DNA from 4 places in the Rhizobium sp. WYCCWR 11152 genome. Region 2 is predicted to be linked to each of the others. Evidence: predicted binding sites of a transcription regulator. Region 2 holds the regulator's gene; each other region holds the start of a gene.
The links. Region 2 encodes LexA, which represses DNA repair genes until DNA is damaged. Its sites were predicted from a motif close to TGTTCNNNNTGTGTTCNG; they were not measured.
Positions count from the first base shown of each region.

Region 1: the regulator LexA is predicted to act here: its motif matches at 6,519-6,536, upstream of G9X67_RS29355 (metallopeptidase family protein).
Region 3: the regulator LexA is predicted to act here: its motif matches at 3,988-4,005, upstream of G9X67_RS25395 (fibrinogen-binding protein).
Region 4: the regulator LexA is predicted to act here: its motif matches at 6,476-6,493, upstream of G9X67_RS06770 (UvrD-helicase domain-containing protein).

Region 1 covers NZ_JABFCP010000020.1:399,775-407,726, forward strand. Annotated here, with positions in the region: gene bfr (bacterioferritin) at 1-150, opposite strand, end outside; gene G9X67_RS35175 ((2Fe-2S)-binding protein) at 116-514, opposite strand; gene G9X67_RS29345 (error-prone DNA polymerase) at 638-4,102, opposite strand; gene G9X67_RS29350 (DNA polymerase Y family protein) at 4,099-5,643, opposite strand; gene G9X67_RS35180 (hypothetical protein) at 5,555-6,499, opposite strand; gene G9X67_RS29355 (metallopeptidase family protein) at 6,661-7,098, shown strand; gene G9X67_RS29360 (DUF1737 domain-containing protein) at 7,201-7,407, opposite strand; gene G9X67_RS29365 (CoA ester lyase) at 7,407-7,952, opposite strand, start outside.
Region 2 covers NZ_JABFCP010000008.1:733,834-741,785, reverse strand. Annotated here, with positions in the region: gene G9X67_RS13425 (ComEC/Rec2 family competence protein) at 1-1,959, shown strand, start outside; gene lexA (transcriptional repressor LexA) at 1,940-2,659, opposite strand; gene G9X67_RS13415 (VOC family protein) at 2,857-3,753, shown strand; gene kdsA (3-deoxy-8-phosphooctulonate synthase) at 3,750-4,595, shown strand; gene eno (phosphopyruvate hydratase) at 4,746-6,020, shown strand; gene G9X67_RS13400 (septum formation initiator family protein) at 6,158-6,478, shown strand; gene pdhA (pyruvate dehydrogenase (acetyl-transferring) E1 component subunit alpha) at 6,624-7,670, shown strand; gene G9X67_RS13390 (pyruvate dehydrogenase complex E1 component subunit beta) at 7,686-7,952, shown strand, end outside.
Region 3 covers NZ_JABFCP010000011.1:769,064-777,015, forward strand. Annotated here, with positions in the region: gene galE (UDP-glucose 4-epimerase GalE) at 1-643, opposite strand, end outside; gene G9X67_RS25380 (UDP-glucuronic acid decarboxylase family protein) at 645-1,667, opposite strand; gene G9X67_RS25385 (hypothetical protein) at 2,051-2,371, shown strand; gene G9X67_RS25390 (response regulator transcription factor) at 2,387-3,169, opposite strand; gene G9X67_RS25395 (fibrinogen-binding protein) at 4,017-4,967, shown strand; gene G9X67_RS25400 (hypothetical protein) at 5,110-7,143, shown strand; gene G9X67_RS25405 (type I secretion system permease/ATPase) at 7,169-7,952, shown strand, end outside.
Region 4 covers NZ_JABFCP010000006.1:160,945-168,896, reverse strand. Annotated here, with positions in the region: gene G9X67_RS06800 (AzlC family ABC transporter permease) at 1-426, opposite strand, end outside; gene G9X67_RS06795 (DUF2164 domain-containing protein) at 559-822, shown strand; gene G9X67_RS06790 (dihydrofolate reductase family protein) at 961-1,626, opposite strand; gene pncA (bifunctional nicotinamidase/pyrazinamidase) at 1,722-2,348, opposite strand; gene G9X67_RS06780 (EF-hand domain-containing protein) at 2,683-3,180, opposite strand; gene G9X67_RS06775 (hypothetical protein) at 3,580-3,927, shown strand; gene G9X67_RS06770 (UvrD-helicase domain-containing protein) at 3,953-6,433, opposite strand; gene G9X67_RS06765 (VOC family protein) at 6,682-7,158, shown strand; gene G9X67_RS06760 (PrkA family serine protein kinase) at 7,572-7,952, shown strand, end outside.

The sequences.
Region 1 (7,952 bases), on a different contig from region 2:
TTCGATGGATTCGGCGCGCTCCTTCTTGGCGAGCTTGGTGTAACCCCAGTCCTCAAGAAGACGATAATGAACCCAATATTGGTTGACCGCACCGAGTTCGAGGAACAAAGCCTCGTTAAGCCGCTCGATGACCTTTTTGTCGCCTTTCAATGTCCGCTCTCCTGTTTTCCTCATGGAATTGTTTCAAGCGGGACATGAAATCAAATATTTCGGTCTCCGTCGAGTGGCGACGGGCGTGATATTCCTCGGTTGTCTGGATAATGATGTCGACCACGTTGGGGAAACAGCCGCAGCAGCGGCCGCGTTTCTCCATGGCGTGGTAGACTTTCGCAGGCACGATAAGCTGCCAACAGTCTTCATCGAGAAGGTTGGTGATAACCTCCCGGATTTCTTTATCGGTTATATAATTGCAGCTGCAGACGAGCACGTCTTCATTCCAAACATGACACTGACTATCGTGTTTTCTGCTAAAGAAGATGGTGGCTGTCAAGAAAAAATTCGAGTCCCGCAGCATCAAACAGCGGTGTCCGGTGAGGCCTTCATGCATATCGTCCGGGATTATGCAGCGGTTTCAGGATGATGACGCCATAAGGCAAATGAAGGCGCGCCGCATGGTCTTGATCGCTGCAATGCATTTTTAATGAAAGTTGCGTCCGCGCGGCATTACCTCAGCGGTTTCCGCCGCACCCGCATGGCGGCCTGTGGCAACCATTCGTTTTTCCAACTCCGCCCTCTCCTGCGCATTTACAAGCTTTTTCTGTCGCTGATCGACGCCCGGCCTCAGCACCTCGTCTGCCCGCTCGCAGACGCCGAAACGCCGGGCCTCGCGTTGCAGGATACCGAGCGCCGGCGTCATGTCCTCGATATGCTCGACGACGGTATGGATCACCCCGCTCTGGCTTTGCAGCCTGCCGCGGATTTTCACCAGCCGGGCGCCCATCACGACCGAGCGGTATTTGTCGAACACTTTCGACCAGACAATCGCATTGGCCACGCCGGTTTCGTCTTCCAGCGTCATGAAGATCACGCCTTTGGCCGAACCCGGCCGCTGGCGCACCAGCACGAGGCCCGCGATCGTCACCCTCTTTCCGTTCGCGACCTTCAACAGATCGACATTGCGCGTCACGCCAGCCTTGCGCAATTCCTCACGCAGGAAGGAGACGGGGTGCGCCTTCAGCGACAGTGAGAGATAACGATAGTCCTCGATGACCTGCTCTCCCGGCAGCATTTCCGGCAGCTTCGCTAAAGGCTCGGCCTGGAGGTCGACATGACGGACCTGCTCGAAAAGCGGCAGCTCTTCGGTTGCGCTCCTCACATCCAGCGCCCGCACCGCCCAGAGCGCGTCGCGTCGTGACAGTTTGAGGGACTGGAACGCATCGGCATCCGCCAGTCGCTCGATGATCGATTTCTGCAGACCGGACCGCAGCCAGAGATCCCGCACCGAACTGTAGCCTTTGCCTCGATTGCTGACGAGCCGTTTCATATCGTCTATCGAAAGGCCCTTGATCTGCCGGAAGCCGAGCCGCACCGCATGCCGGGTCTTGATGATCTCGCGCATCTCATGATGCCGAAAATCGATAGCATTCCGATCGAAAGCGGCCTCTTCCAGACCGCAATCCCAGTTCGATTCATTGATATCGACCGGCAGGATCTTGACCCCGTGCTCGCGTGCATCCCGGACCAGCTGCGCCGGCGCATAAAAGCCCATCGGCTGGGAGTTCAGCATCGCCGCGCAGAAGACATCGGGATAATAAGCCTTGAGCCATGAGGAGGCATAAACGAGCAGCGCGAAGGAAGCGGCATGGCTTTCCGGAAAACCATATTCGCCGAAGCCCTTGATCTGGTTGAAACACTGTTGCGCGAATTCCTGGGTATAACCCTTTGAGACCATCCCCTCGATGAACCGCTTTTCGAAGTTACCGATCGTACCCGTTCTCTTGAATGTCGCCATCGCTCTGCGAAGCTTGTCGGCTTCCGCCGGTTCGAAACCTGCGGCAGTGATGGCGATCTGCATGGCCTGTTCCTGGAACAAGGGCACGCCGAGGGTTCTTTCCAGAACCGTTTCCAGCTCCTTGCTCGGATACTTGATCGAAATGTTCTTGGCCCGCTGCTCCCGGCGCTTGAGATAGGGATGCACCATGTCGCCTTGGATCGGTCCTGGCCGCACGATCGCCACCTCGATGACGAGATCGTAGAACACCTTCGGCTTCAGACGCGGCAGCATGCTCATCTGCGCCCGGCTTTCGATCTGGAAGACGCCGAGCGTATCGGCCCGGCCCATCATCTCGTAAACCGGCTCGCCTTCGTCCCCATGCTCCTTGTTACCGAGGTCTGCGAGCGTCTTCCTCACATCGTAATGCAACTCCAGCAGCGAGAAGGCCTTTCGCAGGCAGGTCAGCATGCCGAGCGCCAACACATCCACCTTGAGGATCTTGACGTTGTCGAGGTCGTCCTTGTCCCACTCGATCATGTAGCGATCCGGCATCGCCGTCTTCATGATCGGCACCACCTCGTCGAGCCTATCGCGCGTGATGACGAAGCCACCGACATGCTGGGTGAGGTGGCGCGGGAAGCCGAGAAGTTCGGAAGCATACTGAAGAACGTTTCGGGTCACCGGATCCTTGACGTCGAGACCCGCCGCCTTCGCGTCCCGCTCCGAGAGATTATCCTCCGACCAGCCCCAGACGAGGCTGCTGATCGCCGACTGGACATCCTCCGACAGCCCAAAGGCCTTGGAAACCTCGCGGCCCGCCGAGCGCGTACGGTAGGTCGTCACCCCCGCCGTCAGCCCAGCATGTTCTATGCCGTATCTTTTATAGATGAACTGGATGACCTCTTCGCGTCGATCATGCTCGAAATCAACGTCGATATCCGGCGGTTCATCGCGATCCATAGAAATGAAGCGGTCGAAGAGCAGTGTGCTTTTTTGAGGATCGACTTCCGTTATCTCGAGGCAATAGCAGATGACCGAATTTGCCGCCGATCCGCGCCCCTGGCACAAGACCTTCAGTTCATAGCGGGCGTGCTGGATGATCCTGTGAACCGTGAGGAAATAAGAGGCATACTTCTTTTTTTTAATGAGATCGAGTTCATACTCGATCTGTGGCGCCACCTTGGGCGGGATACCCTTGGGATAGCGTCTTGCCGCTCCCGCTCTCGTCAGCCTTTCGAGAGTCTCCTGCGGCGTTTCGCCGGGATCGTTTTCCGGCGGATAATTGTGCTCGAGTTCCTTCAGGGAAAAGGTCAAGCTGTCGAAAAATACCTGCGTATTCTCGATCGCATCAGGGTAGTCCCGGAAGATCCGGGCCATTTCACGTGAATCCTTGAGATAGCGTTCGGCATTCGGCGCCAGCAGGAATCCGGCTTGCGCTATCTGTACATGCTCCCGGATCGCGATCACGACATCCGAAAGCGGCCGGCGTTCGGGATGATGATAAAGCGGCTGGTTGGTTGCAATCAGCGGCACGCGGTTTCGGGCGGCGAGCATGGAAAACACCGCAAAGACCTGCCTGTCGCGACCGTCATAGGCTGGCGCCAGCGCCATAAAAAAGGCCTTGCGGAAGCGTCTGCGAAACCGTTCCAGATAATCTTCCAGCGTCGACTGACCCGCCTGATGATCGACACGGGTGCGATCCGGAACGAGGGCAAGCATCATCTCGTCCCCCCATTCCATGAGTTCCGCTTCCGTCAGGATGCAGCTTCCCTTGACCGCTTCCTCCTTCAGATTGCCGGCGGTGAGAAGACGGCAAAGGTTCGCCCAGCCTCGCCGGTTTTGCGGATAGGCAAGGATATCAGGCGTTCCGTCGGAAAAGACGAGACGAGCGCCCGGCTGAATCCGGATAGGATCGAGGATCTCCTCCTCTTTTCCTTCCCTCTTCGCCTGGGCCAGAATCTCATCCCTGTTCTTGTATCTCTCCTCAAGCTGCTCCGCCTGCGCATGCGCTCGCACCACGCCGGCAACCGAATTCCGGTCCGCAATCCCGAGGCCGCCGAGCCGTAGACGAGCGGCCTGCACGACCATCTCCTCAGGGCCAGAGGCGCCCTCAAGAAACGAGAAATTCGTCCTCGTGCCGATCTCGAAGAATGCGCGCGCGATTGTCATGCGAACACGCCATGCATGAACCAGCGAGGATCAAGCGCCTGACCATAAAAGCCCCGCCGATAGATCCAGAAACGATGTCCAGTCTCATCCTCGATGCGGAAATAGTCACGCGCCTCGGCGTCACTTCCATCGATCCACCACTCCATGGCAATCCGTTCCGGCCCTTCGCTTCTTGCCACCTGATGCTGCATGCGCCGCCAGCGAAAGATCTGCGGCGGACCATCGGGCACTTCAGCAAGTATGGTCTCGACGGGCTCCGGCGTTGCAAAGAGCCGCAGCGGGCGCTCTTCGCGGAAAGGAAGCTGGATGTCCTGCGCTATCTTCCGCCTGGGAAGGCTCTCCATCACAGGAACCGTGATGACGGCGCGTTCCGGTACATGGCTCTCGCGGAGCTGAAAGCTTTGCAGGCAATCCGCACCAAGCCGGGCCGAGACCCGGTCGACGAAGGCCGAAAGCGAGATCTCCCCCTGCCGGTCGCCCTCGAAATCACCCTGCGTCTCGTTGAAGGGATCGTGCCGCAGCACATTCAACCGCAGGATCTCGAAGCCATAGCCGGCATCGAGATCGTCATAGACCGCCTGCAATCGCTCGGAAAAAAGCCCGGCGATGAACTTTGGTTCGCGAAGCGGCTGCGAAGCACCGACGGAGATACGAAAGACCCTGCCGTCGACGCGGAACAGGACCAGTTCGAACACCCGCCCGCCAGCCCCCCGCGCCTCCAGCGACGGCTGCAGCGATAAGGCGACCTGCCTGGTGACGGCAAGGATCTGCTCTTCCGTCCCGATGGGCTCGATCAGCCGGCTTTCGGCCGAGAGGCTGGCAACAGGACGCCGGGGCGAGACCGGCTCCTCTTCACGTCCCAGCGCCTGGTCGAGACGCAGAAGCAGCTCCGGGCCGAACCGGCGGGTCAGCGGCGCTCGCGGTGCATCGATGACGTCGCCGATATATTTCAGACCGAGCTTCTTCAGGGCATCGACGGCTTGTCCTTCCAGCCGTAAGGCTGCAACCGGCAAGGACATCAGCACATGTTCCGTCTCTTCGTCCTCGATCACGCCGCCTTGCCCGAAGCGGGACGCGGCCCAGGAAAGGCCGGGTGACGATGAGATCGCACCGCGGGCATCGAACCCCATATGAAAAAGCCGCGACAGCACATCCTTGAGAAGCGCCTTTTCACCGCCGAAAAGATGGGCGCAGCCGCTAATGTCGAGAAACAGGCCGTCCTTGCCGTCAAACGCCACCAGCGGCGTATAGCGGTCGCACCAGTCGGCAATTGCCTCCAGCAACCGGCGGTCGGCCGCCGTATTCTCTTCCGCGACCTCGAGCATCGGGTACATGGCGCGCGCTTCGGCAACGCCCAGCTCCTTCCTCAACCCCAGCCTTTCGGCCAACTCGTCCAGTGCCGTCAGCCGCATGGCATTGTTGAGCTTGCCGGAACAGACGATAGGCGGCGTCTCAGGACGCCCTTTCGAACGCCAGGAGAGCCCCCATCGCTTGCGAGCGATGCGATCCGTTGGCAGATGCGGGAAGCTGAGCGCCAGAATGCGCTGACTGTTCGCTTGGAGGACGAACGAGGTTTGGTTCGGCGACAGGGAGAAATTCGCGTTCATAGGGATTCCACTCCAGAAGAAAGGAGAGCGGGGCCGGATTTCGGCTCTTCTCCAGCGTCAGACGGAAAATCGGATTGCCGATGCTGCCGGAAAGTGTCGATCCATCCGGCAACGACCGCAGAGCGGACGGGGCTGGTTCGACATGCAGACGGAAGACCGCACTGCTTGCCTCCTCCGCTCCGGCCTGACGGACAAGAAAGAGCGGACGGCGGGCAGTATGCGCCCTGAGACTGAGCCGGCGGCTTTCGGTCAGGCCGAAATGGACGGGATTGCCCCGCACTTCGAAGATGACGGCCGAGAAGGCAGCGCTTTCCACCGCCACCTCCGCCAGCCAGAGGGCCTCGTCCAGCTTACGCGGCGCCGCATGGAAAAACCGCTCCGGGCTCAGTCCGAAATCCCGAAGCCCGGGGGCATAGGGACGGCCGGCCTCCAGCGTGCCGACGGCATCGCCGATCCAGAGCAACGGCAGAAGGCGGCCGGCATCCGCTTCCTGTTTTTGCAGCCGCGCGGCAACAGCCATCGCCAGCCCGCTTGCAGCACCGGCATCGCGAGACAGAGCGGAACGGAATTCGGTGATCGCATCGAGCGGCAGGCCGCCTTCCAGCGCCCCGTCGAGAAACTCCACCCCAAACGGCAGGGGCGGCAGCGTGCGCTCCTGGCGGGTCTTACGTCCTTCCGCCACGGCTTCCCGTTCCGCTGCAGCAAGCGCCGGCGCGGGCCTTCCCTCCAGTCTGGCGATGGTTTCGCGGAGCGCAAAAAGCCGCTCGCGCGCCAGGGCGTGCTGCGCCATGGCGTTCTCCAATCCGTCTTGTTCCTGTTATGTTCTTATAGATTCCAGAGAGCTAATGAAGAGTCAACGGCCATTTTCTATGAAAATATTCCTGCCTTTGATTCCGCACTCGAAAATCGGCGATAAAGGTTCTATATGGGCCCGCAAAGGAAGGAATATTCATGGCCCGCATAGACCAGAGCGATGATTGGCGGGACCGCCATGCGCCGACGATCAGCGCCTTCGAGTCGCTGGCGATGGAGGCCTACAGCCATCTCCCGGATGAATTCCGCCAACTGACGACCAACCTCACGATCGAGATCGAAGATTTCCCCGATGACGACGTTTTCGAGGACATGGCGCTGGAAACCCCTTTCGATCTGCTCGGCCTTTTCGAGGGCAGGGGCATTTCCGAACGTTTCACGGTGGAAACCGGCGAGATGCCGAACCGCATCCGCCTCTACCGCCGTCCCATTCTCGACTACTGGGCTGAAAACGACGAGACGCTCGGTGACATCATCACCCACGTCCTGATCCACGAGATCGGCCACCATTTCGGGCTGAGCGACGATGACATGGAGCGGATCGAGGCAAGCGCCGAGGAAGCCGCCGAACGATAGAGCGCCGCGCGTCCAAGGACGCGCTAAGGACGCTCTATCACTTTCAATCACGCATAACCCCCGAAAATCGATTACGATTTTCGGGGGTTATGCGCTAAAACCTCACTGCTCGGAGAGCTTCATCTCGGGATCGTAGTCCTTGCCTTCGACATGCTTGACGACGGCCTGGCCGCACTGCATCGCACCGGTTGCGGCATTGAAGGCATAGGTCGGCGAGCCCTCCAGCGACCAGCCCTTGTTGAGGGCGGCGGTGACCTTATGGCAGAAGGAAGCATCGTCGGGACCGGTCAGGAAGCGGTAGAGTTTCATCACATCGTCTTTCGTGCTGCAGCCTGGCGGGCTGCGTTAAGGCGCGCTTTATGGACCAGACTTTCCGCCTGGACAAGATGCAGCCGCTCGACCATCCGCCCGCCTGCATTGATGACATTCAGCCCATCGGAAGCGGGGTCGGCAAAGGCTGCTATGATCGCCTCCGCTTCCGCAATCGCTGCCGGATCCGGACCGAAATGCCGGTTGGCGGGCTCGATCTGCGCCGGATGGATCAGCATCTTGCCGGCAAAGCCCATGGCCCGGCCCTGCAGACATTCGGCATCGAAACCCTGTTCGTCCCTGAAATCGTTGAAGACGCTGTCGATCGCATCGAGCCCGTAAGCGCTGACCGCAAGGACGACCTGCATCAGCCACGGCACGAGATAGTTCCGCCCCGGCTGCGGCAGCACGCCGGTTTCCTTGCGCAGGTCGTTGAGCCCGACGACGAGACAATCGAGCCGTGAGCCCGGCGTGCGCCCGGCTTCGGCGATAGCAGCCGCATTGAGGATGCCGCGCGGTGTCTCGATCATCGCCCAGATGCGCAG
Region 2 (7,952 bases):
GAGCGGCGCGAAGGCGATGGTCGCGGGCGGTGGCGCTACATTCTTGCGGTCACCGGCACTAAGGCACCGGAGCTGAAGCGGCGGCCGGAACGCATCACCGCCATCGCCCGCGGCGCGGACGCGGCCTTCGAGATCGGCGATATCATTACCGGCAGGGCGCGGCTGACGCCGCCGGCAGGTCCGGCACTTCCCGAACTCAACGACTTCTCCTTCGGTGCCTATTTCGATGGCATCGGCGCCAACGGCTTCTTCTACGGTGCACCGACGAAGGTCGATGCGCAGGCTGGTCCCCAGGCTGCCAGATCGACGGCTGAAACGCTGCTCGAAGGGCTCTACCGGCTGCGCAGCGGCATTGGTGACCGCATAAGGTCGATCCTGCCCGGCGACACCGGCGCTTTCGCCGCTGCTCTGGTGACGGACGAGCGGCGTGCCATCTCGAATGAAACGACGGAGGCGCTGCGCCAGTCCGGTCTGGCTCATATCATCGCCATCTCCGGCCTCAACATGGCGCTGTCGGCCGGCATCTTCTTCGTCGGCTTCCGGATGCTGCTCAGCCTCTTTCCCGGCATTGCTGAGGCCTACCCGACGAAGAAGATCGCTGCCGCCGGCGCGCTCATCGCTGTCACCGCCTATTTCCTGATTTCGGGCTTTGCGGTCTCTGCCGAACGCGCCTTCATCATGATGGCCATCATGTTGGTTGCCGTCTTCTTCGACCGGCCGTCGATCAGCCTGCGCAATGTCGCTCTCTCCGCGCTCGTCATCATCGTCATTTCGCCGTCCGAGGTTTTGGGTCCGAGCTTCCAGATGTCTTTTGCAGCGACATTGGCGCTGGTCTCGGGCTATCAGCTGTGGAAGGACCGGCGCGTCCGCGAAAACGCCTTCCTGAAGCTGCCGATCATCAGGCCATTCGTTACGGTTGCGGGCTTCTTCGGCGGCATCTTCCTGACCTCGCTGATCGGCGGTTTTTCCACCGCGCTGTTTTCGATCGAGCATTTTCATCGCCTGACCGCCTACGGCCTGCCGGCAAACCTCGCGACAATGCCGATCATCTCCTTCATCATCATGCCGGCCGGCCTGCTGGCGATGCTGCTCATGCCTTTCGGCCTGGACGTTTTGCCTTGGAAGGTGGTGGGATTCGGCCTCGATCTGGTGATCGCGGTCGCAAAGACGGTGTCCGGCTGGGATGGCAATATAGACGTCGGCCGCTTGCCCGCCTGGTATTTCGCCGTCGCCGTGGCAGGCTTTCTGCTGCTGACGCTGCTCCGCACCCGGTTGCGCCATGTCGGCACATCGATCATCGCGGTCGCAACGCTCATCCTGCTGCTTCTGCCGGGTCCCCGTCCGCCGGATTTGGTGATTTCGGAGGATGGCAGTCTCGTCGCAATCGTCGAGGCGGCGGCCATGGCGTCCAACCGTGAAAGACCGCCGGATTTCATCTTCGACCAGTGGCAGAGAGCGCTGGTCCTGCCGAGGCATGATCCGCCGAAGATGCTGGATGGTCCTGCTATCCCGCCGGTAGGAGAAGACCGCCGCGTCAGGCTTTCCCGCGATCAGCAGAACGAAGCAAGGACCGCGATGCGGGCGGCCACAGCGGGCGGTGACGCAAACCGCTTTTCCTGCGTCAAGAAGGCCTGGTGCACATCAAGGCTCGCCAATGGTCAGGTGGTTGCTGTCATCGACAATGCCGCCTATCTCGGTCCGGCATGCGACGCGGCCGATATCGTCGTGACCTCGGTCCGCCTTCGCTTCAACAGCTGCCGCTCGGGTGCGACGCTCTTCACCGGTGAGACGCTGCGCAGGACCGGATCCATCGAGTTGCGCTTCACGGACGCCGGCCTGGAGGTCGCAACCGCATTCGATGCATTGTCGCGGCCATGGATGCGCCATCGCGCCTATGACTGGCGCAGCAACAGCTTTACCGAATCGAGCCTAGCCAATGTCAGTGATAGCGGCGAATGAGGCCGACGAGTTTACCCTGAACCTTGACACGGTCCGGCCCGAAAATCCGGGTCTCGTAAGCCGGGTTGGCGGCCTCCAGCGCGATCGAGGCGCCCTTGCGGCGGAAGCGCTTCAGTGTCGCTTCCTCGTCGTCGACGAGAGCAACGACGATGTCGCCAGGACTTGCAGTGCTGCCGTTGCGGATGATCACGGTGTCGCCGTCGAAGATGCCGGCGTCGATCATCGAATCGCCCTTGACCTCCAGCGCATAATGTTCACCGGAACCGAGCATGTCGGCCGGAACGACGATGTCGTGGGTGTTGTTCTGGATCGCCGAGATCGGCACACCGGCAGCGATTCGGCCCATGACCGGCACGGAGACCGAGTTGCCGTTGTCGGCGACGGGTTTTGCGGGAGCGGGGGCGGCGACCGGCTGAGGTTTGCCGAGGCTGCCCTCGATGACGCTCGGCGAAAAGCCGCGCCGGGGCTGGATGCTGGGGCTGTAGGCCTCCGGAAGCTTGATGACCTCGAGCGCACGGGCGCGGTTCGGTAGGCGGCGAATGAAGCCACGCTCCTCCAGCGCCGTAATCAGCCGGTGAATCCCGGACTTGGAAGCGAGATCCAGGGCATCCTTCATTTCGTCGAAAGATGGCGGAACGCCGGATTCCTTCATGCGCTCATGAATGAAAAGGAGAAGCTCCTGTTGTTTGCGCGTGAGCATCGACGTTGTGACCTCGTGATTGAAACAAATCCAGAACATACACTATATGTTCCATATGTGTTCCGCAAGTAGCTAAATTTCCGTAAAACTTGGCGCCAACTCGTTGAGATTATTATTTTCATTCGCCGGATTGGCACACAAGTCTTGCCTTGGGCGGCACTCTCACACATCTCTGCCGTGTTAGGAGAGGGGATATCATGAACGAGCACTCCGCCAAACCGCACCCGCTGGATCATGTCGTGCTGCCGGTCGTCAATATCGATCTGGCGCGCGAGAGGCTCGGCAAGCTCGGCTTCACCGTTGCCGCCGATGCGCGCCATCCCTTCGGAACGGAGAATGCCTGCGTCTTCTTTGCCGACAAGACTTATCTGGAGCCGCTCGGGATTGCGAGCGTCGAGGAGAGCGAGGCATCAGCGCGGCAAGGCAATGTCTTCACCGCCCGCAACCAGGCCTTCCGCTTCCGCTGCGGCGAGGAGGGGCTTTCGGGGCTGGCTTTCGGCAGCAAGGATGCCGGCATCGATCATCAGAATTTCGTCGGCAACGGATCGAGCGCCGGCGAGATGCTGGAGTTCACCCGGCCGATGACGATGCCGGACGGTTCCGAGGCGATTGCCGGCTTCAAGCTGGCTTTTGCCGGCGACCTGCGCGCGCCGGATCTCCTGCTTTTCAGCGTCGAGCGCGTCAATCCGCTGCCGGCCGACCGCGCCGCGCTGGAGGCGCATGCCAATGGTGTCACCGGCATAGTCGAGATCGCGCTTTGCACGCCGGAGCCGGCCGCCTTCGCTGCCTTCGTCAGCCTTGCGGTGGCGCAATCGGCAGTCGAGAAGACCGGGTTCGGCGTCAATATCGCAGCATCGAATGCGAAAATCAGCCTGATGACGCCGGAAGGGCTGGAGGCCTATTTCGACATCGCCGGCTCATCCGCCGATCGCGGCCTGCGCGGCCGGGCAATCCTCTTCACTGTCGCCGATCTTGCCGTGACAGAAGCGCATTTGGCTGCTAACGGGGTGACCTACACGCGCAAGAACAATCGCATTCTGGTGAAGCCCGCGCCCGGGCAGGGCACGCTCTTCGCCTTCGAGGAAACACGATGAGCACTGATACGAATTCCGAAGTCAGGATCGGCGAAGGCCAAGGCCAGGTCACTTTTTCCAATACCGGCCGCCTGTCGCTGATTGCCGGTCCCTGCCAGATGGAGAGCCGCGACCACGCCTTCATGGTTGCCGGCACGCTGAAAGAGCTTTGCGGAAAGCTCGGTATCGGCCTCGTCTACAAGAGCTCCTTCGACAAAGCGAACCGGACCTCGCTTTCGGCCGAACGCGGCATCGGGATCGAAAAGGGCATGGAGGTCTTTGCCGACCTCAAGAAGGAATTCGGCTTTCCCGTCCTGACCGACGTTCATACCGCCGAGCAATGCGGGGAGGTGGCGAAGGTCGTCGATGTCCTGCAGATCCCGGCCTTCCTTTGCCGCCAGACCGACCTTCTTATCGCCGCCGCCAAGACCGGCCGCGTCGTCAATGTCAAGAAGGGCCAGTTCCTCGCCCCCTGGGATATGAAGAACGTCCTGAAGAAGCTCAATGCCAGCGGCAATCCGAACGTGCTGCTGTGCGAGCGCGGCGTCTCCTTCGGCTACAATACGCTGATTTCCGACATGCGTTCGTTGCCGATCATGGCGGCGATGGGCGCGCCCGTTATCTTCGACGCGACCCATTCCGTGGCGCAGCCGGGCGGCCAGGGCGAATCCTCCGGCGGTCAGCGGGAATTCGTGGAAACCCTGGCGCGCGCCGCAGTGGCTGCCGGTATTGCTGGTGTCTTCGTCGAAACCCATCAGGACCCCGACAATGCCCCTTCGGACGGCCCGAACATGGTCTATCTCAAGGACATGCCGCGGCTTCTCGAAAAGCTGCTTGCCTTCGATGCGGTCGCCAAGGCCTAAGGTTCAGCTTGACGTTCAACAGTCTGACATGATCGTACTATAGGCCGGGAAGGCTGGTCCGAAGGCTGGAAATTGCGGCATTGTAATTTGCACGCCTTCGACTAAGACAGGTTTCGAACCGACTTATCACCCACCGAGCAGGAAGAACCCATGACTGCAATCACCGATATCATCGCCCGCGAGATTCTCGATAGCCGTGGCAATCCCACCGTCGAAGTCGATGTCTATCTCGAAGATGGCAGCATGGGCCGCGCGGCCGTTCCCTCGGGCGCCTCGACGGGCGCGCATGAAGCGGTCGAACTGCGTGACGGCGGCAAGCGCTACCTCGGCAAGGGTGTCGAAAAGGCGGTCGAAGCTGCCAACACCGAGATCTTCGACGCGATCGGCGGCATCGACGCCGAAAACCAGATCCAGATCGACAACATCATGATCGAGCTGGACGGCACGCCGAACAAGTCGCGCCTCGGTGCCAACGCCATCCTCGGCGTATCGCTCGCCGTTGCCAAGGCTGCGGCCCAGGCGTCCGGCCTGCCGCTCTACCGTTATGTCGGCGGCGCTTCCGCCAGCCTTCTGCCGGTGCCGATGATGAACATCATCAATGGTGGTGCTCATGCCGACAACCCGATCGATTTCCAGGAATTCATGATTCTGCCGGTCGGCGCCGATTCGATCGCCGAAGCCGTGCGCATGGGTTCGGAAGTCTTCCATACGCTGCGCAAGGAACTTGCCGCGCAGGGTCATAACACCAATGTCGGCGACGAAGGCGGTTTCGCACCGGGCCTGAAGAGCGCGCCCGAGGCCCTCGACTTCATCATGAAGTCGATCGAGAAAGCCGGCTACAAGCCGGGCGACGACATGTGCCTCGGCCTCGACTGCGCCTCGACCGAATTCTTCAAGGACGGCAAATACGTTCTCGAAGGTGAAGGCCGCACGCTGGAATCGGGCGCCATGGCCGAATATCTGGCCGAGCTCGCCGCCAAGTATCCGATCATCTCGATCGAGGACGGCATGGCCGAAGACGACTGGGATGGCTGGAAGACGCTGACCGACCTGGCCGGTAAGAAGACTCAGCTCGTCGGCGACGATCTCTTCGTCACCAACTCTGCCCGTCTTCGCGACGGCATCCGCATGGGTGTCGCCAACTCGATCCTCGTCAAGGTCAACCAGATCGGCACGCTGACGGAGACGCTCGATGCCGTCAACACGGCGCACAAGGCGGCCTATACCGCCGTCATGTCCCATCGCTCCGGCGAGACCGAAGATTCGACCATCGCCGATCTCGCGGTCGCCACCAACTGCGGTCAGATCAAGACCGGCTCGCTGTCGCGTTCCGACCGTCTTGCCAAGTACAATCAGCTGATCCGCATCGAAGAGGGCCTCGGCCCGCAGGCCCAGTATGCCGGCCGCTCGATCATTCGCGGCTGATCGGATCCTGATTTCCAATGGCTTGACCCGCGCCTCCCGGCGCGGGTTTTTTGTTGCCCGTTTTTTAGAGTCAACGAACGGTTAATCTCTGCGCGTTAGATTGAACGAATTGGTAATGCGTTCAAGAGCATGCGTGTATGTGGACAAGGCATCATAAGAAGAGAAAGATCGGTCGCTTCGTCATTCCGGCCATGACGGTCGCCTTCCTCTCCTATTTCGGTTATCATTGCATTCATGGCGATTACGGCCTGCGCGCGACGGAGACGTTCGAGCATCAGCGTGTCGCGCGTGAAAAAGAGCTTGCGATCTTGAAGGCGAAGCGCGAACATCTGGAAAATCAGGTCGCGCTCTTGAGTGACGGGTCGCTCGACAAGGACATGTTGGACGAAAAAGCGCGTTATCAGCTCAATATGTCGCGCGCGGACGAGATCGTCGTATTCAACCACTATTCCAATTAACCGGAAACAGGTTAATTGGAATTTTAGTAGTTTTTCCAATAATTTAGGACCGAATACGAGCCATGCAATTATGGCATTGCTGTGGTCAATTTTCTTCCCTATGGTACGCGCCACCAAGAAACGACAAACCCATAGGGAGGGTTGAATGGCGCCGCGAAAGACCGCGACCGTTTCCAGCCGCAAAACTGCAGCAAAACCGGCAGCCAAAGCATCGAATGGAGGCCCGGTAGCCGACTTCGATCGCAATGAAGAGCTGAAGGCCTATCGCGAGATGCTGCTGATCCGCCGCTTCGAGGAGAAGGCCGGTCAGCTTTACGGCATGGGCTTCATCGGCGGCTTTTGTCACCTCTACATCGGTCAGGAAGCTGTCGTCGTCGGCATGCAGATGGCGCAGAAGGAAGGCGACCAGGTCATCACCGCCTATCGCGACCACGGCCATATGCTGGCAACCGGCATGGAGGCGCGTGGCGTCATGGCGGAACTGACCGGACGTCGCAGCGGCTATTCCCACGGCAAGGGCGGCTCGATGCACATGTTCTCGAAGGAGAAGCATTTCTACGGCGGTCACGGTATTGTCGGCGCCCAGGTCTCGCTCGGAACGGGTCTTGCCTTCGCAAACCGCTACCGCGGCAACGACAATGTCTCCATCGCCTATTTCGGCGACGGCGCTGCCAACCAGGGCCAGGTCTACGAGAGCTTCAACATGGCTGCTCTCTGGAAGCTGCCGATCGTCTATATCGTCGAGAACAACCGTTACGCCATGGGTACCTCGACCGCCCGCGCCACCGCGCAGTCGAACTACTCGCTTCGCGGATCCGGCTTCGGCATCCCGGGCATTCAGGTCGACGGCATGGACGTTCGCGCCGTCAAGGCGGCGGCCGACGAGGCGCTCGAACATTGCCGCTCCGGCAAAGGCCCGATCATCCTCGAAATGCTGACCTATCGTTATCGTGGTCACTCGATGTCCGATCCGGCGAAGTATCGCTCCAAGGAGGAAGTGCAGAAGATGCGCTCCGAGCAGGATCCGATCGAACAGGTGAAGGCACGTCTCATCGAAAAGGGCTGGGCTTCCGAAGACGATCTGAAGGCGATCGACAAGGATGTCCGCGACATCGTCGCCGACAGCGCCGACTTCGCCCAGGCCGATCCGGAGCCGGATGCATCCGAGCTCTATACCGACATTCTGCTCTAATCGGGGAGGGAACCCATGCCTATCGATATCCTCATGCCCGCCCTCTCTCCGACCATGGAAGAAGGCACACTGTCCAAATGGCTGAAGCAGGAAGGTGACAAGGTCACCTCAGGCGACGTGATTGCCGAAATCGAAACCGACAAGGCGACGATGGAAGTCGAAGCCGTCGATGAAGGGATCATCGGCAAGCTGCTCGTCGATGCCGGCACCGAAGGCGTCAAGGTCAACACCAAGATCGCCGTGCTGCTGCAGGACGGCGAATCGGCCTCGGATCTTTCCGCC
Region 3 (7,952 bases), on a different contig from region 2:
TCGCATAATCGGTGCCGAAGATATCGAGCCGCTCCAGCCTGCCGGCGGCGGCGAGAAGGGCGCGCGGGATGAGATGGGTCTCGGGTTGATGACGCTCGGCGAGCTCGCCGTCTGGATCGGCTCCGGCCGCATTGAAATAACGCAGTGCGGCAAAGCGGATGCCGTAGGCAGCGGCAAAATCCTCGAGCGCCATTTCGAAAATCAGCTTGGTGCGTCCATAGGGATTGACCGGGTGCTGCGGGCTTTCCTCCCGTATCGGCAGCGAGGCGGGGACGCCATAGGTGGCGCAACTGCTCGAAAAGATGATCCGGTCGATATCCTGGTCGAGGCAGGCCTCCAGCAATGTCAGACTGCCGACGACGTTGTTCCGGTAATATTTCCTCGGCATCTCGACGGATTCGCCGACATAGGCATTGGCACCACAATGGATGACGCAATCGGGCGAAAACTCGGCAAGGGTCCGGCGCAGCGCGGCTGCGTCGGCAAGTTCCGCCCGGATGAGCGGCCCCCAGCGGACACTGTCGGCATGTCCGGTCGAGAGATTATCGTAGGTAACCGGGATCATGCCGCCGCGCGACAGCGCTTTGCAGATATGACTGCCTATGAAACCGGCGCCGCCGGTGACGAGAATGTAGCGGGGCATCTCATACGACCTCCGCCTTCTCTGTGCCGGCGAGCAGTCCGTCGAAATAGTCGACGGTGCGAGCCAAGCCGGTTTCGAGCCCGATGCGGGGCTGCCAGTCAAGCTCGGCCATGGCCCGGGAAGTATCCGGCCGCCGCTGACGGGGGTCGTCGGTGACCGCCGGCAGGTGGACGATCCGGGAACGCGAGTTCGTCAGGTCCCGGATGATTTCCGCCAGGCGTCGAACGGTCATTTCGGTTGGATTGCCGAGGTTGATCGGGCCGTTGCAGGCGCTGCCGGCGGCCGAAAAACGCAGGAAACCCTCGATGAGATCGTCGACATAGCAGAAAGAACGGGTCTGCTGGCCATCGCCATAAATCGTCAGATCCGCGTTGCGCAGGGCCTGCACGATGAAATTGGAAACCACCCGCCCGTCGTCCAGGCGCATGCGCGGTCCGTAGGTGTTGAAGATGCGGCCGACCTTGATGTCGACGCCATAAGTCCTGTGATAGTCGAAAAACAGGGTTTCGGCGCTGCGCTTGCCCTCGTCATAACAGCCGCGCGGTCCGATCTGGTTGACATTGCCGCAATAGGATTCGTGCTGCGGGCTGTGGATCGGGTCGCCATAAACCTCCGACGTCGACGACTGGACGACGATCGCACCCGTCTTTCGCGCGCAATCCAGGGTGTTGACGGCGCCGAGCACGTTGGTGAGCAGCGTTCCCACAGGATCCCGCTGATAGTCGGGCGGAGAGGCCGGGGAGGCGAAATTGAAGATGAGCGACGCTTCGATGTCGAAGGGCTGGCGAACATCATGCTCGACGATGTGGAAGCGAGTGTTCGACGCAATGTGATCGACATTCGCACGGCGGCCGGTGGAAAAATTATCGAGGCAAATGACACGGTGGCCGTGCTGCAGAAGCCTTTCGCAGAGATGTGAACCGAGGAAACCTCCCCCGCCATTCACAAGAACGGTGCGCAACGCTTGCGCTACCGGGATGCCTGACACTTCAGAATGGCTTTCGCTGGGAACGAAACTACGCATTACAAACTCCTTCCCCTGGATTTAGTCTTTTGATTTATTTATGCGCTTCAAGTCTTCCTATCCGTCTGGATGTTCGTGAACTCCCTATCAAGACATGAATAACTTTGTAGTTATTCTTGGTATAACTGATTTACTACTCAAATGATAAGACGATTAGCGTGAAGGTCAACTTTAAAAGGTTCAAGTATCCAAAATAATTACACAAGTATTCTTCAAGGTAACAGATGATTAATCACACTTAACACTTCTCCGCCACAATGCTTTCACCCGTCGCTCAAGCTCCACTCAATGCAGCTAATATAAAGGGGAAGACGGGAGATTGGCCGAGCGCAACTGCACCGCCGGTCTTGCATCCGGAAGCGCCATATGCGAGGGGTTTTGGCATGTTGAAAAAACAAGATGCAGCGCAGCTGAAAGGCCGGCGTATCCGCTCGGCGATGTTCGCCTGGGGAACGTCGCTTCTTGCGATCGGACTGACGGCCTGCACGGTCGTCGACGACGATATCGCGGTCGTCGCGAAGAAGAATATCGCCGTGGTCGAGGCGCCGCGCGTTTCCAAGGCGTATGCCTATCCGGCAAATCGGGCCGAGCGCCCGGCGGGGGCAATGGTCCGCGCCGTAGCCTATCATGGCTCGGCGCCCTATATCTGCTCTCCAAGCGGCTTCGGACAGAAGTCACGCTGCTTTGCACGCCCCCCGATCTGAAGCAAAAGCGTCAGATCAATTGCGCCACCGGCCGGACATGTCGTCTTCACCGGCGGGATGCTCGTTGAAGAAACGGGATGCAGCTTCCGTGCGGTTTCGGACGTTCATCTTCTTGTAGATGTTGCGGACGTGAACCTTCACGGTATTCTCGGAAAGATGCAGCTTGTCGGCGATGATCTTGTTCTGCGTGCCCTTGCATATGAGATCCAGGATCTGAACCTCCCGGGTCGTCAAAGCGGAGATGCTGTCGCGTCTCAGCTTGAGCGCATTGCTGCGGGCCGCATCGACCGATTTTGTCTGATAGAGTGAAGGCTCCAGCTGGGCGTTTTTGTTGGTGAGGCGATTGAGAAGTGCTGACGGAAAATGTTCGCCGCCCTTCATCAGCAGATCCACTGCAGCCATGAAGACATCGAGCCGCAGGTTGAGTGGCAGGACGCCATCGATGATCCGCGCTTCTACCAGCCGGCTGACATAGGGCTCGAGCATGTCGATAGCTTCGACGACAAGTCCGATCGAGGTTTCAGGGTGGTTTTCGCGGGCAGCCTGCAACGCTTCGTGAAGCTCCGGGCCGGGTATATGATAAAATAAAACGAGTTTCATATCGCTGGCATCTTTTTCCAGCATCGGCTTTGTACTCGTTATGCTTGACACTTCACAGTTCGGAAATTTCTTTGCCAGTGCTTCTACCATGCATTCTGAAAATAGATCCGCCTTTGCTACCACTAGTATATTATCTCCGGACGGACCCAACTTCCTTCCCTGGTCCGCATTCTCCATTCCTGAGCCTGTCATGAACATTTACGCCTCCCCTAGCGTTACACTTTACTAAAACGTTGAGCGATGGCGGGTATAAGATAGTAAGAAATGCCGGCCCCGAATGTCATCGCCTTATTTTTTAGACATTTCTTAATTATGTTAATACGGATTGAGAAGGAAGGAAATGGCCCAAAGTGATTAGTTTTAACGGACAAAAAGCGATACGATACAAAGCTTTGGTTGTATTTTCGCTGCAATATATACTTCAGGGCTATATTTGCTCCGACTATAGATGATCAGTTGAATGTAATATTTCAGTACAAATTGTCATATTTTAGTTATGCAGGGCGGGCCGGATATGAGACAGCAAACCGTCGACAGGTGCCTTTCAACCCTGCAGCGAATGCCGGGGAGCCCTCGACTATAGCTGCTCGCCGATGCCGACGCCGAACAGATCTTAGCGCTCCGACGACTGGAGCTGTTCGAGGGCTATTCGGGCAGGGCAAATCGGCCTTAGCCCGAATTGGTGTCTATCGGATCCGCATTTTTTCCAGCATTCTGTGATCGTCGTCCAAGTGGCGACATGGAAAAGCCAGGTATCGTTATGCGTTTTTGATGCATGGCCTCCATTATAGGGCAACTCAACGAAAAGAAAACCCGACCACTCCTTATCCTTTCAGGATTCGGAGCCGGATATGTGCGGCCTTGTACTGAGTACGTACGTTCCCAATACCAACGGTTTGATCAACAAATCGCGAAGAAGCCGCAGATGACCAGTATCGAATACATCTGCCGATGTTAACCGCATCGGAGCGAGCGCGAGTAAAATCCCATTTGAGATGAGAGGGATTTCGAAAAGCTGCTCCGGTTTTTTTCTGGAGAAACTTGAATGTCTGACGATATCGAAATCACCAAGGTCGGGGCGCTTGCCGACGGCTTTGCCAACAGCGCTGTCAATTCAACTGAAGTCGACGACGGCTCGACCGGTTATGTCGGCGGCGTCGCCAATGGCGACAATCGCGACAATACCGACAACAGCGTCGACGTGGACGTCAAGGCGGAGATTGATGTCGCCGCCAACAATGGCGACAACCGCGACAACGAATATGACTGGAGCTACAAGTCCGACGACGATACGAGCACCAAGACCACGACGACTACCGACTCCAATAACGACTACGACTGGAGCTATGACAGCAAGTCGTACAGCGACAACGATACCGACACCAAGACGATCACGGACACCGATACCAAGACCGTAACCGACACCGACATCAAGACCGTTACTGAGACGGAGACGGATACGAAGACGGTCTCCGACAGCAACAACACCTCCGACAGCTTCAACAAGACGGACACAGACTTCGCCGTCATCGAGGACGTCAAGGACTCCAACCTCGGCGTTGCCGGACACGACCTCACCTTCAACCTCGGGGACGACTTCTCCTTCACTCTCGACGTCGACAGCATCCTGAACAATTCGCTGACCGGCGCAGGCAATGACAGCGGCTTCAGCGCCGTCCAGGCGAACCATCTGGCCGACCAGGATAGCGCCTGGAACATCAAGATGGACAACGAAGGAGCCCAGAACAACCTGAATGCCAATGGCGGCACCGCCAATAGTGCAGAAGGCCTGGACATGGACGGCAAAGGCTGGGATCTCAAGGCTGGCGACGACGCCACTGGCTCGAGCGCAGCGGACGCTTCGGCAATCCTTGCCAATTCCGGCTACCACCTTGAGCTCGTTCAGGGTGCGAACCTGCTCAGCAATACGGTCGACTCCAGCGTCATCGGCGGCAACTCTCGTGTCTCCGACGTCGGCGAGGATACCAGCACCTGACACTGACCTCCAGCGACCAAGACGAACTGCACCGGCTCAAGCCGGTGCAGTTTGACTGCTTGAAAACGATTTGACGACCACACCACGGCTCCCGGCGGGTGCCTCCAAGGCCGATCGTCATCTCGAATGGGAGGGCCGAACCATGCATATCGAGAAGATTTCGGAAATCATTGCGCACTTCATCGGTCTCTTCGAGATGACGACCGACGAGATGAGGTTGCGCACCAACTATGCCGAAGGCGCAGGACCGGGCGCGGATGGACCGGCTCTGCCGGATCAGGATGCCTTTAGCGCCGCCTTCTCTTCCGATCTCCAGCTCAAGGATTACGATCCGGGCATCATTTACAAAAGCGGCAGCTACGAAATCGAATATGGCCCAACGCGCCATTTCGGCCGTGTCTTCGAAGAGAGCCTCGAGAAGCTGGCGGCGATTGCCGGAAAGGACATCCCGTTACCGCATTTCGGCGATCCTACGGATATCGTGCTCACGGATGAGCCGGAACTGACCGTCTTTGCCGGACCTGGTTCGGCGATCAGTCATGTCCTCCAGGTCAACGCACTCTATGACGACGACTATCTCGATATGACGGACGGCGTCCATGCGCCTCGAGACACGAGTTTCGTCATCGAGCGGCTGGCGGATTTCAGCACCAAGGCAGAGATCTTCACGCCTTTTGCGGGCCTGCACCGCACCGATACCTATGATGGCGCCCTGAAGATCGCCGAGGATCTTGAAAGCTATATCCAGAATACCGAGGACAGCGGGACAACTTCGCTCGGCACCGACGAGACGCATCATTTCGTCACCACCGATCCCGCGGGCGACGGCCCCATCACCGTCTACATCAACGGCAAGGCCGAGACCGATATACCGGTCCTCGACGACTTCCTGCCCGATCGCGGTCTCGCCGAGCTCCCGGAAGAGCCCGATGACAGCAATACATCCGTCGAGCAGACCGACCCCAGCGGCAACAGCCTTGAGGTGACCGCCGGTGCGAACGTCGTCGTCAACGTCGCCTCCGTGATCCATACCGGCGTCATTGCCTCGGTCACCGCCGTCATGGGCAACTATCATCAGATCGACGCGGTCTCCCAGGCCTTTGTCTACAGCGACAATGACGAGATCGCCTCGGCGCTGCGCTCATCCGGTCACTCGGCCGAGGAAGCCGGAACGATCGCCAAGAACATCGCCGTCTTCGAACAAAGCACCTTCGAAGCATCGAGCTATGCCGAACCCGATCCTGCCGATCCGACGTTCCCCAACAGCTGGCGCGTCAGCGTCATCGACGGCGACGTCTCCTTCGTCCAGTGGATCGAGCAGTATCACTTCGTCACCGACAACGACACGATGACGGTCACCACCTCAGGGTCCGAAGCCACGGTTCTGACGGGCGGCAATACTTCGATCAATTTCTCCTCCTTTTTCCAGATGGGCCTGCAATATGATCTGGTGATCATCGGCGGCAATGTGCTCGATATCAACAGCATCACCCAGGTCTCGCTGCTCTACGACAATGACTGGGTGCGGGCAGAGGGCGACCTCGATCCCGGCGCCGACATACAAACGGGCAACAACCTGATCTGGAATTTCGCCTCGATCCACAATGTCGGGACGGGCGGCCCGTTCGAGGCCATGCCCGACTACATGGTCGACGCGCAGAAGGCGATCGAAGATCGCGATCCCAATATGCCGGAGGGGCTGTCCTTCGATGCGAATTTCCAAGGATATGCCGGGCTGAACGTGCTCTACATCACCGGCAATCTCTATGACATGACAATCATAAAGCAGGTCAGCATCCTCGGCGATTCCGACGATGTCACCCAGGCGGCATCGACGCTCCTCGACAATAATCCCGATGCAACGGTTACGATCGACACGGGCAGCAATGCGGTCGTCAACATCGCCGAGATCGTCGACTACGACAGTTTCGGCCAGACGACCTATCTGGCAGGCCAGCTCTATTCAGACGCCATCCTCATTCAGGGCGGGCTGGTGGAGCATGACACGACACAGCCGCAGCCGGCCGACGACAGGCTCGCCAACGAGGTCATCGCCTTTCTCGACAACGACGATCCGGCAGGCGGCGATTGTGCTGACGGCGTCATCAATGCCGGGCAGGATTTTTCATGGTCGTCGACGCATCCCGCCGACGTAATGCAAGCCATGGTCGCGTGACCTTAAGTATTGCGAAGGAACCACGATGAACCAGATTTCGAAACAAGTTTTTGCGGCAGGCAGCGCCCTCGATCTGAGGTCGGGCAATATTCCCTCCGCTGCCCCCTCGGAAACGGCGATGACCGAGATGTGCATCTCCGCGATCGACGAGGCGGTCGAGAACCTTCGCAGGCTGAGCGGCGCCGCTCCTTCGTCTCCCGATGAGCGCAAGGAGACGTCCGAAGCTGCGGCAAACGAGGCTGCCGATACCGGACGCGCAAGCGCAACGCAGGCGCCCCTCCCGGAAAAGACGGCGGTGCCGGAAGCTAAAGTGGAAACGGCACCTCCTGTCGCGGTGGCGCAGGGCCTGGCGACAGCAAAACCGGCGGAAGCGCCGGCCCCACCGCAGATCGAAGCGCGGGTGGCTCCCGAACTGCCGAAAGAGAAGACCGAGCTCAAATCGAGCCCGACGATGCCTTTCGGCAAGACCATCGAAGGCGAAAGCGGTCCGTTCAGCGAGAACGACAGGCGGCTGCGCACCGGCAGCGGCGGAAACGGCAAGGATTCCGATCCCGGGGGCGGGGGCGGGGGCGGAGGAAGTGGCGGCGGTTTTCACAAGCGCAGCGAGCCTGTGAATTTCGCCGCCAGCCTCTCCCGCGGCATGGCGGCGGTACGACGCAATATGGTTGTGGTCATGATGTTCACGATCGCCATCAACGTCCTTCTGCTGGCGATACCGCTTTATCTCTTCCAGATATCCGACCGGGTGCTGACAAGCCGCTCCATCGACACGCTCGTCATGCTCTCGATCGCCGTGCTTGGCGCCGTGC
Region 4 (7,952 bases), on a different contig from region 2:
CACCCAGGGAATGTAGATGATGATGGCGAAGCCGAAGTACCAGGCGAAGGTGAGTTGCCGGCCGGACTCGCCGCGCTTTACCGCTTCGGCGAATTGCGGATCGACGAGTAGGAAAAAGGTGAAGAATTTCTGCACCGGCGTGAAATGGCCGATGTAGCGTGCCAGCGCCGCCGAATAGAGCACGTGGCGGAAATTGACGGCGAGGATCGACAGCACGATCAGCCAGGCGTGGACATTGTGACCGAAGAGTTCGATGCCGACCATCTGGCTGGCGCCGGCATAGACGGTGGCGCTCATGAAGGCGGTTTCGGAGAGCGACAAGCCGTTTTCGACCGCAAGCGCTCCGAAGAGAGCGCCAAAGGGCGCGGATGCCAGCGCAACGGCGGAGCCACCCCGCAAACCTTCAACAAAGTCGGCGCGATTCATGCGATCTTTCCTTTTGGAATTCAGGTTTTCCCTTATGGTCTATGGCTTGCAACAGCAATTGAATTTCCTTGATTGACCAATCGATTTTGCTGAACCATCAAAGTCCCGATCGCATTCGGTAAAGAGGCAATGATGAAGAAGATCGAATTTTCGAAGGAGGCGAAGGCGACGATCGTTGCCAGCATTCGCCGCTATTTCGAGGCCGAGCTCGACCAGGCGATCGGCGTGCTGCCGGCGGAATTCCTGCTCGATTTCTTCGCGGACGAGATCGGAGCCCATTATTACAATCAGGGCCTTCGCGATGCGCATGCGGCGCTTCTGAGGAAGATGGAGGACCTGGCCGAGGACATCTATCTGCTGGAGCGAGACGACAAGAACAAGGATACTGTTCCTTAAATCAGAATCGATTTGAGGATAAAAATTGTGCAGTAATTCAAAGTTCTATAGCGTCCCTTGCGCGTCTGAGCGCGGCGCTGTAGTCCATAAACCGGACGCGGCGGCGTCGCGGCCCGCAATCGCAGAACGCAGAGGCATTTAGCCCTCGCGCTTCATCCGCTCCCGGCGGGTGATCTCGGCTTGCGAAGGCGCGGGCATTCCGAAGCTGCCGGTTTCGACCTCGCCGGCGCGCTCGTAGACGCTCATGATGACGCCGGTCGTCGATACCGAGTTGGCCGTGAGCTTCAGCGCTTCCGGCCTGGCGCCCTTGCCGAACAAGCGCTTCCCGGGGCCAAGGATGAGCGGGAAGGTCAGGAGCCGGAGTTCATCGATCAGGTCGTGCGCCAGCAGCGTTTGCAGCAAGCCACTGCTGCCCTGCGTCAGGAGGTCGGGACCATCCTGCTGCTTCAAGCGGGCGATTTCGGCGGCGACATCGCCGCGCAGCGCAAAGGAATTTTCCCAGGTGAGCGGCTCGTTCGAGGTGGTTGCGACATATTTGGTCGCGGCATTGAAGGCTTTTCCGATGGGATCGTCTTTGCCGACGAAGGGCCAGTGCGCAGCGAAGATCTCGTAGGTCTTGCGGCCGAGCAGCAGCGCGAAGGGGTCGGTAAAAATCCCGTCCATGAAACCGCCCATCGGTTCGTCCCAGTAATTGACGGTCCAGCCGCCAAGGGTGAAGCCGCCGGTCGGATCCTCCTGCGGCGCGCCCGGCGCCTGCATGACGCCATCCAAGCTCACGAAGGCTGCGGTAACAAGCTTTCTCATCTCTCAACTCCCATGATTGGTGTGTTCAGAGCCAAGGACGGATGGACGTGTGCCGATCCGACATTCGCCACATTGTCTTTTATCGCTGATCTCAATCAGTCGGCCAGGACTCTGGCGCTGTCGATGATCGCGATGCCATGCGTCCGCATCTCCTCGATGGCGGCGGTGACGCCTTCGGGCGTGATGCCGCGGCTTGCATCCTCGACGAAGCGCACGCGAACGTCAGGCATCATCTCCAGCGCGTCGAGCGCGGAGAACTTGACGCAATAGTCGGTCGCCAGCCCGCAGACGTCGAGGTCGGTGACGCCCTGGTCCTCGAGGAAATCGGAAAGGCCGGTCGAGGCGTCGCGGTCATTGTCGCGGAAGGCCGAATAGCTGTCGATATCAGGATTCTCGCCCTTCTGCTGGATCAGGTCGATCTCTTCGGATTTGAGCTCGGGATGCAGTTCGGCATCGAGCGTACCCTGAATGCAGTGGTCGGGCCACATCATCTGCGGCTTGCCCGACAGTTCCCCCAACTCGAAGGGGGCGGCACCGGGATGGGCGGAGGCGAAGCTGCCGTGGCCTGGCGGATGCCAGTCCTGCGAGGCGACGATCAGATCGTATTTGCCGCTGTCGATCAGTCTGTTTGCGACGGGAACCACCTTGTCGCCATCAGGCACCGGCAGATTGCCGCCCGGACAGAAGCCGTTCTGAATATCGACGAGCAGCAGCGCTTTCATCAAGGCCAATCCCTTCGCTCTATTGCAGTGTAAGACGCCAAGCACACTGAATGGATCAACTAGTGGATTTCCAGGCGCGGACGCGCAAGTGTTAATTCTGGCACTAGCGGTAGTAAGTCTTCGAAACAGAATGCTCTAATGCAATCATTGCGATAGCCGGCGGCGGTTCTCGTGTTGAAATGGAACGGAGGGGGAAGGCGCGTGCATGATTTCCGGATCGCAGACACGGCCCACGACGGTGGCAAGTGCCGGCAAATCGATCTGCCTACGTAGGATACTTTTGTGCGGCATCGATGGATCGAGGCTCCCCCGGCAGAGCCCGGATCTCGGCCAGCTAGACCGCCGCCACGTCTTCGGCCGCGGAATCACCTGCTACGGCGGAAGCGCCGTAGGTATTGCGGTAGGCCTGAAGGGCCGTCTGCATGTCGCTCAGCACCTTGGTGAGGAGCGGATCGCTGTCGCCTGAAGTCTTGATGCTGTTCGGATCGGCGGCAAGAAATTCAGACTCGGTCAACTTGCCGTCGCCATTGGTATCCATCGCGGCGAAGACACCCTTGGAAGCGTCGTCGCTCTGATCGCCGCCGTCGCCCTGATCGTCACTGCTGTCTGTCTTCTGCATGGACAGCATCAGCGACAGGATGTCGGCGGTGATCTTCTTGACGATGTCGGTGCTGCTGTCGTCGCTCTCGGTCGACGTCGTGGCCGATGTAGAGGACTGCGAGGCGGCGGCCAACTCGTCCGCCGATATGACGCCGTCGCCATTCTTGTCCAGACTGGAAAGCGGAGACTGATATTGAGTTAAGGTGCTGCCGAGAGATGAAACACTGGTCACTTGAACCTCCTTCGAAAAGTTCGTCGTGAAGCCTGCCTTTCATGGGCGGGCAGCCTCTGGGCTAAGCTGATTTGCGAAAGGCGTCAAAGCGACGTTTTGACAGGGCAGAAGTGCGATTGACGACGTGAGGCAACGCACGTTAACCTTTCGGTTACCAAAGTTTTTTCATTGGATTTATTGGCTTTTGTGGGCGGTCGGCTGTCTGGGCGCGATTCAATCCATGCCGGTGTTGGCCCGAAATTGCCGTAACGCAGCGCGCGGAGGAGCTCTGGGCGGAGTGCCCGCGTTTGCGCGGCTGCGACATTTCGTCTGCTTTCTGCGAGAGGCGACGTCAGGCCGATCTTGCTCCGGGTCATGATTTCTGCCTTTCTTACTCAGAAGCAAGCCGGAAGCGAAGCCATGTCAGAGCCGGATCCCGACGAAAAGATCGATGCGACGTTTCGCAACGGGTCGCTGACGGCGGCCGGGATCATCCTCGGTTTCTCGCTTAATTTCATCAGTGTCTGGGTCTCCAATCCCAATGACTGGAGCCGCATCGATATTCTGCCGATGCTGTTCCTGACCGTGGGCATTGCCGTCCAGGTGAAGGTCTTTGCCGATTTGCTGGCGCGGGACTCCCTGTTTGCCGCCAAATATGACCGGTCTCGCCGGCTCTTTCTGATCGGATTGGGAATCGTCGCTGCGGGCATTGGCGTCGCCCTGATCAACGATATTCTCGGGCTCGGAAGGATGCGGATGCTCGGGTAAGCCTTTTCGCGTCGTGCTGACGCGGTCAGACGCGCTCGACGAACCCGTCCAGCACCCGTTTCTGTCCCGCCCGGTCGAACTCGATCGTCAGCTTGTTGCCTTCGATGCCGGTGATGTTGCCGTTGCCGAATTTCAGGTGGAACACGCGATCGCCGAGCGTGAATTTCGATGGCTCCGACGAGGTCGATTTCGCCACCAGCTCGCCTTCGATCGTGCGCCCCTTCGGGCCGCTTTCGCCATAGCCGATGCGTTCGACGGCGTGGCCGGAGCGGGTGCCCCAATTGTCGCGTGTGGCGTCGGTCTTATTGGCCTGGGCTCGTTTCCAGCCGGGAGTGGAATAGGAGTTGGCGAAGGGTTCGGCCTTGTCGAAGCGGGACTGGCCGTAGCCGCCGCGGCCGTACCCGCCGTAGCTCTGCTCCATTTCGGCGACCTCGACATGGGTTTCCGGCAGTTCGTCGAGGAAACGCGAGGGCAGGGTCGACTGCCAGAGGCCATGGATGCGGCGGTTGGAGACGAACCAGATGTGGCAGCGGTGCTTGGCGCGGGTGATGCCGACATAGGCGAGGCGGCGTTCCTCCTCCAGTCCGGCGCGGCCGCTCTCATCCAGCGAGCGCTGGTGCGGGAAGAGGCCTTCCTCCCAGCCGGGCAGGAAGACGGTGTCGAATTCCAGGCCCTTGGCCGAGTGCAGCGTCATGATCGAGACGGCATCGAGGTTCTCGTTGGTCTCGGCATCCATGACGAGCGAGACGTGTTCGAGGAAGCCGCGCATCGACTCGAAGCTTTCCATCGAGCGGATCAGTTCCTTGAGGTTTTCGAGGCGGCCGGGGGCTTCAGCGCTCTTGTCGTTCTTCCACATGTCGGTATAGCCGGACTCTTCGAGGATCTGCTCGGCAAGTTCGGTATGCGGCGTGTTTTCAAGCAGTTCCTGCCATCGGCGGAAAGATTGAATCACGTCGAAGAGCGCCTTTCGCGCCTTCGGCTTCAGCTCGTCGGTCTCGATGATGTCGGCGGCTGCTGCAAGCATCGGGATATTGCGGACACGGGCATAGTCGTGCAGCGCCCGCACCGTCGTATCGCCGAGGCCGCGCTTCGGGGTGTTGACGATGCGTTCGAAAGCGAGGTCGTCGGCGGCTTGAGCGACCAGGCGGAAATAGGCCATGGCATCGCGGATCTCGAGGCGCTCGTAGAAGCGCGGGCCGCCGATGACGCGATAGTTGAGGCCGAGGGTGACGAAGCGGTCTTCGAATTCGCGCATTTGGAAGGAGGCGCGCACGAGAATCGCCATGTCGTTCAAGAGATGCTTGCCGCGCTGGAGCTGCTCGATCTCCTCGCCGATGGCGCGGGCTTCCTCTTCCGAATCCCAGGAAGCGTGGACCTGCACCTTGACGTCGTCCGGATCGGAGCGGTCGGTGAACAGCGTCTTGCCGAGGCGGCCCTCATTATGGGCGATCAGATGGGCGGCGGCCCCGAGGATATGTTCGGTCGAGCGGTAGTTGCGCTCGAGCTTGATGACCTTGGCGCCGGGGAAATCCTTTTCGAAGCGCAGGATATTGTCGACCTCGGCGCCGCGCCAGCCATAGATCGACTGATCGTCGTCGCCGACGCAGCAGACGTTCTGCGGCTCGCCCTTGGAGCGCTGGGCGAGAAGCCTGAGCCACATGTACTGTGCGGTATTGGTATCCTGGTACTCGTCGACGAGGATGTAGCGGAAGCGGCCGTGATATTCCTTCAAGAGATCCGGGTTCTTGCGGAAGATCGCGATCGGATGCATCAGCAGGTCGCCGAAATCGCAGGCGTTCAGCGTCGTCAGGCGCGCCTGATAGGCGAAATAAAGATCGCGGCCGCGGCCATTGGCAAAGGCGCGGGCGTCGCCCTCGGGGATATCGGCAGGGCCGAGACCCTTGTTCTTCCAGGTGTCGATCATGCCGGCGAACTGCTTGGCCGGCCAGCGCTTGTCGTCGAGGCCTTCGGCCTGGATTATCTGCTTGATCAGGCGGACGACGTCGTCGGTATCGAGAATGGTGAAATCGGAGCGCAGGCCGACGAGCTCGCCGTGGCGGCGCAGAAGTTTGACGCCGATCGAATGGAAGGTGCCGAGCCAGGGCATGCCTTCGACGGCGCCGCCGACGAGCAACGCGATGCGCTCCTTCATCTCGCGGGCAGCCTTGTTGGTGAAGGTGACGGCGAGGATCTGCGAGGGGAAGGCGCGGCCGGTATTGAGGAGATGGGCAATGCGGGTCGTCAGCACGCGCGTCTTGCCGGTGCCGGCGCCGGCGAGCACGAGGACGGGGCCTTCCAGTGTTTCGACGGCTTCGGTCTGCTCGGGGTTCAGCCCGGCGAGGTAATCCGGTCGCTTGCCGCCGTCGCGAGCCGCCATGGCGCGGGCGGCGATGCCGCCACTGGCGGCGGGCGCCCTTTCGGCGGTTGCGGCAGGCGGCTGCGGCTTGCGCGCCATCTCGCCCGGCTCTTCGTCGAAGAAGGGCATATCGTCGAAACTATTGCTCATGGCGCGTAATGTAGTGATTCGGGAAGGAAAGACCAGAAAAGATGTTCTGCTTTCATTCCCGAGCCGGCGCTATTCCAAGCGGTATGTTACGGGCGGCAATGCCACCGCCGAGCCCGGCTGTGGTCGCCATGCGGGCGGGCGGGGCTAAAAATTTCCAATCGGAGCATGTCGGAACCGGCGCTGGTGGGGCGTCCTTGGATCATCGGACAGCAGTCCGGATCAACACCCGTCAACAAGGAGGCCGTTTCATGCCGAAGGTCGTTTCAAATCTCTGGTTCGCCGAGGAAGCGCGCGAAGCCGTCGAATTCTACGTGTCTGTTATCCCGGACTCCAGGATCGGCCGCACCACCATATTGCCGGCGGAAACGCCGAGCGGGCCTCCCGGCAGCGTCGAGCTGATCGAGTTCACGCTCGCCGACCAGGCCTTTCTGGCCATGAAGGCCGGCCCGCTCGATAGTTTCAACCATTCCTTTTCGATCGCGATTCTCGTGGAAAGCCAGGCCGAGATCGATCGGATATGGGAGGCCTTCCTCGGCAATGGCGGCACGCCGGAGGCCTGCGGCTGGCTAAAGGACCGCTGGGGCCTTTCCTGGCAGATCGTGCCGCGCGTGCTGTCCGAGATGATCGCCGACAGCGACCGCGAGCGGGCCAAGCGCGTGACCGAAGTGATGCTCGGCATGGTCAAGATCGATGTCGCCGCGCTGGAGAAGGCATTCAACGGCTGAGTCGCGCCGGGTAGCCGCATGATCACGATGCGGGGCGCATGGCTGGGATGCGCCGTTTTCCAGCATGTCTGGAGCGGATCGGCACACGCTGTCCCGCATCGACTTTGGGCAGTTTCACAGCCAAATCGTCGATTTCTCCAGAGCTCGAATCACGGGCGACATTGCACACCCTTTTCATCTTTCTGTCACGTCGCGAAATGTGCTGATATCGCAATAGCCCTTTTCTCAACTACAATAAGAAACAGTTTCGTAGAGTAAAAAAATAACCGGTGCACGCACGTTTTTGTGCATTGCCAGAAACAGCCGGTGAGCGTGGAATATACCTGCGAAACTATTGATTCTTAGGAATGTCGTGGCCATCTCCTTTGGTATGACGACCTAGAGCCTGTGGCATTAACCTTGATGGAGGGCCCATGCTGAGCGAATCCGTATTCGATGCGTTCACCCGCAGCTATGATGCGCGTCGCGAGACCGATATGTCGATCTCGGAGTATCTCGATCTTTGCAAAAAGGAACCGCTTGCCTATGCCAATGCGACCGAGCGGCTGCTCGCCGCGATAGGCGAGCCGCAGATGGTCGATACTGCCAGGGACACGCGCCTCGGCCGGATCTTCATGAACCGGACCATCCGGATCTATCCGGCCTTTGTCGGCTTCCACGGCATGGAAGAGACAATCGAACGCATCGTTTCCTTCTTCCGGCATGCAGCGCAGGGGCTCGAGGAGCGCAAGCAGATCCTCTATCTGCTCGGCCCGGTCGGCGGCGGCAAGTCATCTCTGGCCGAGCGGTTGAAG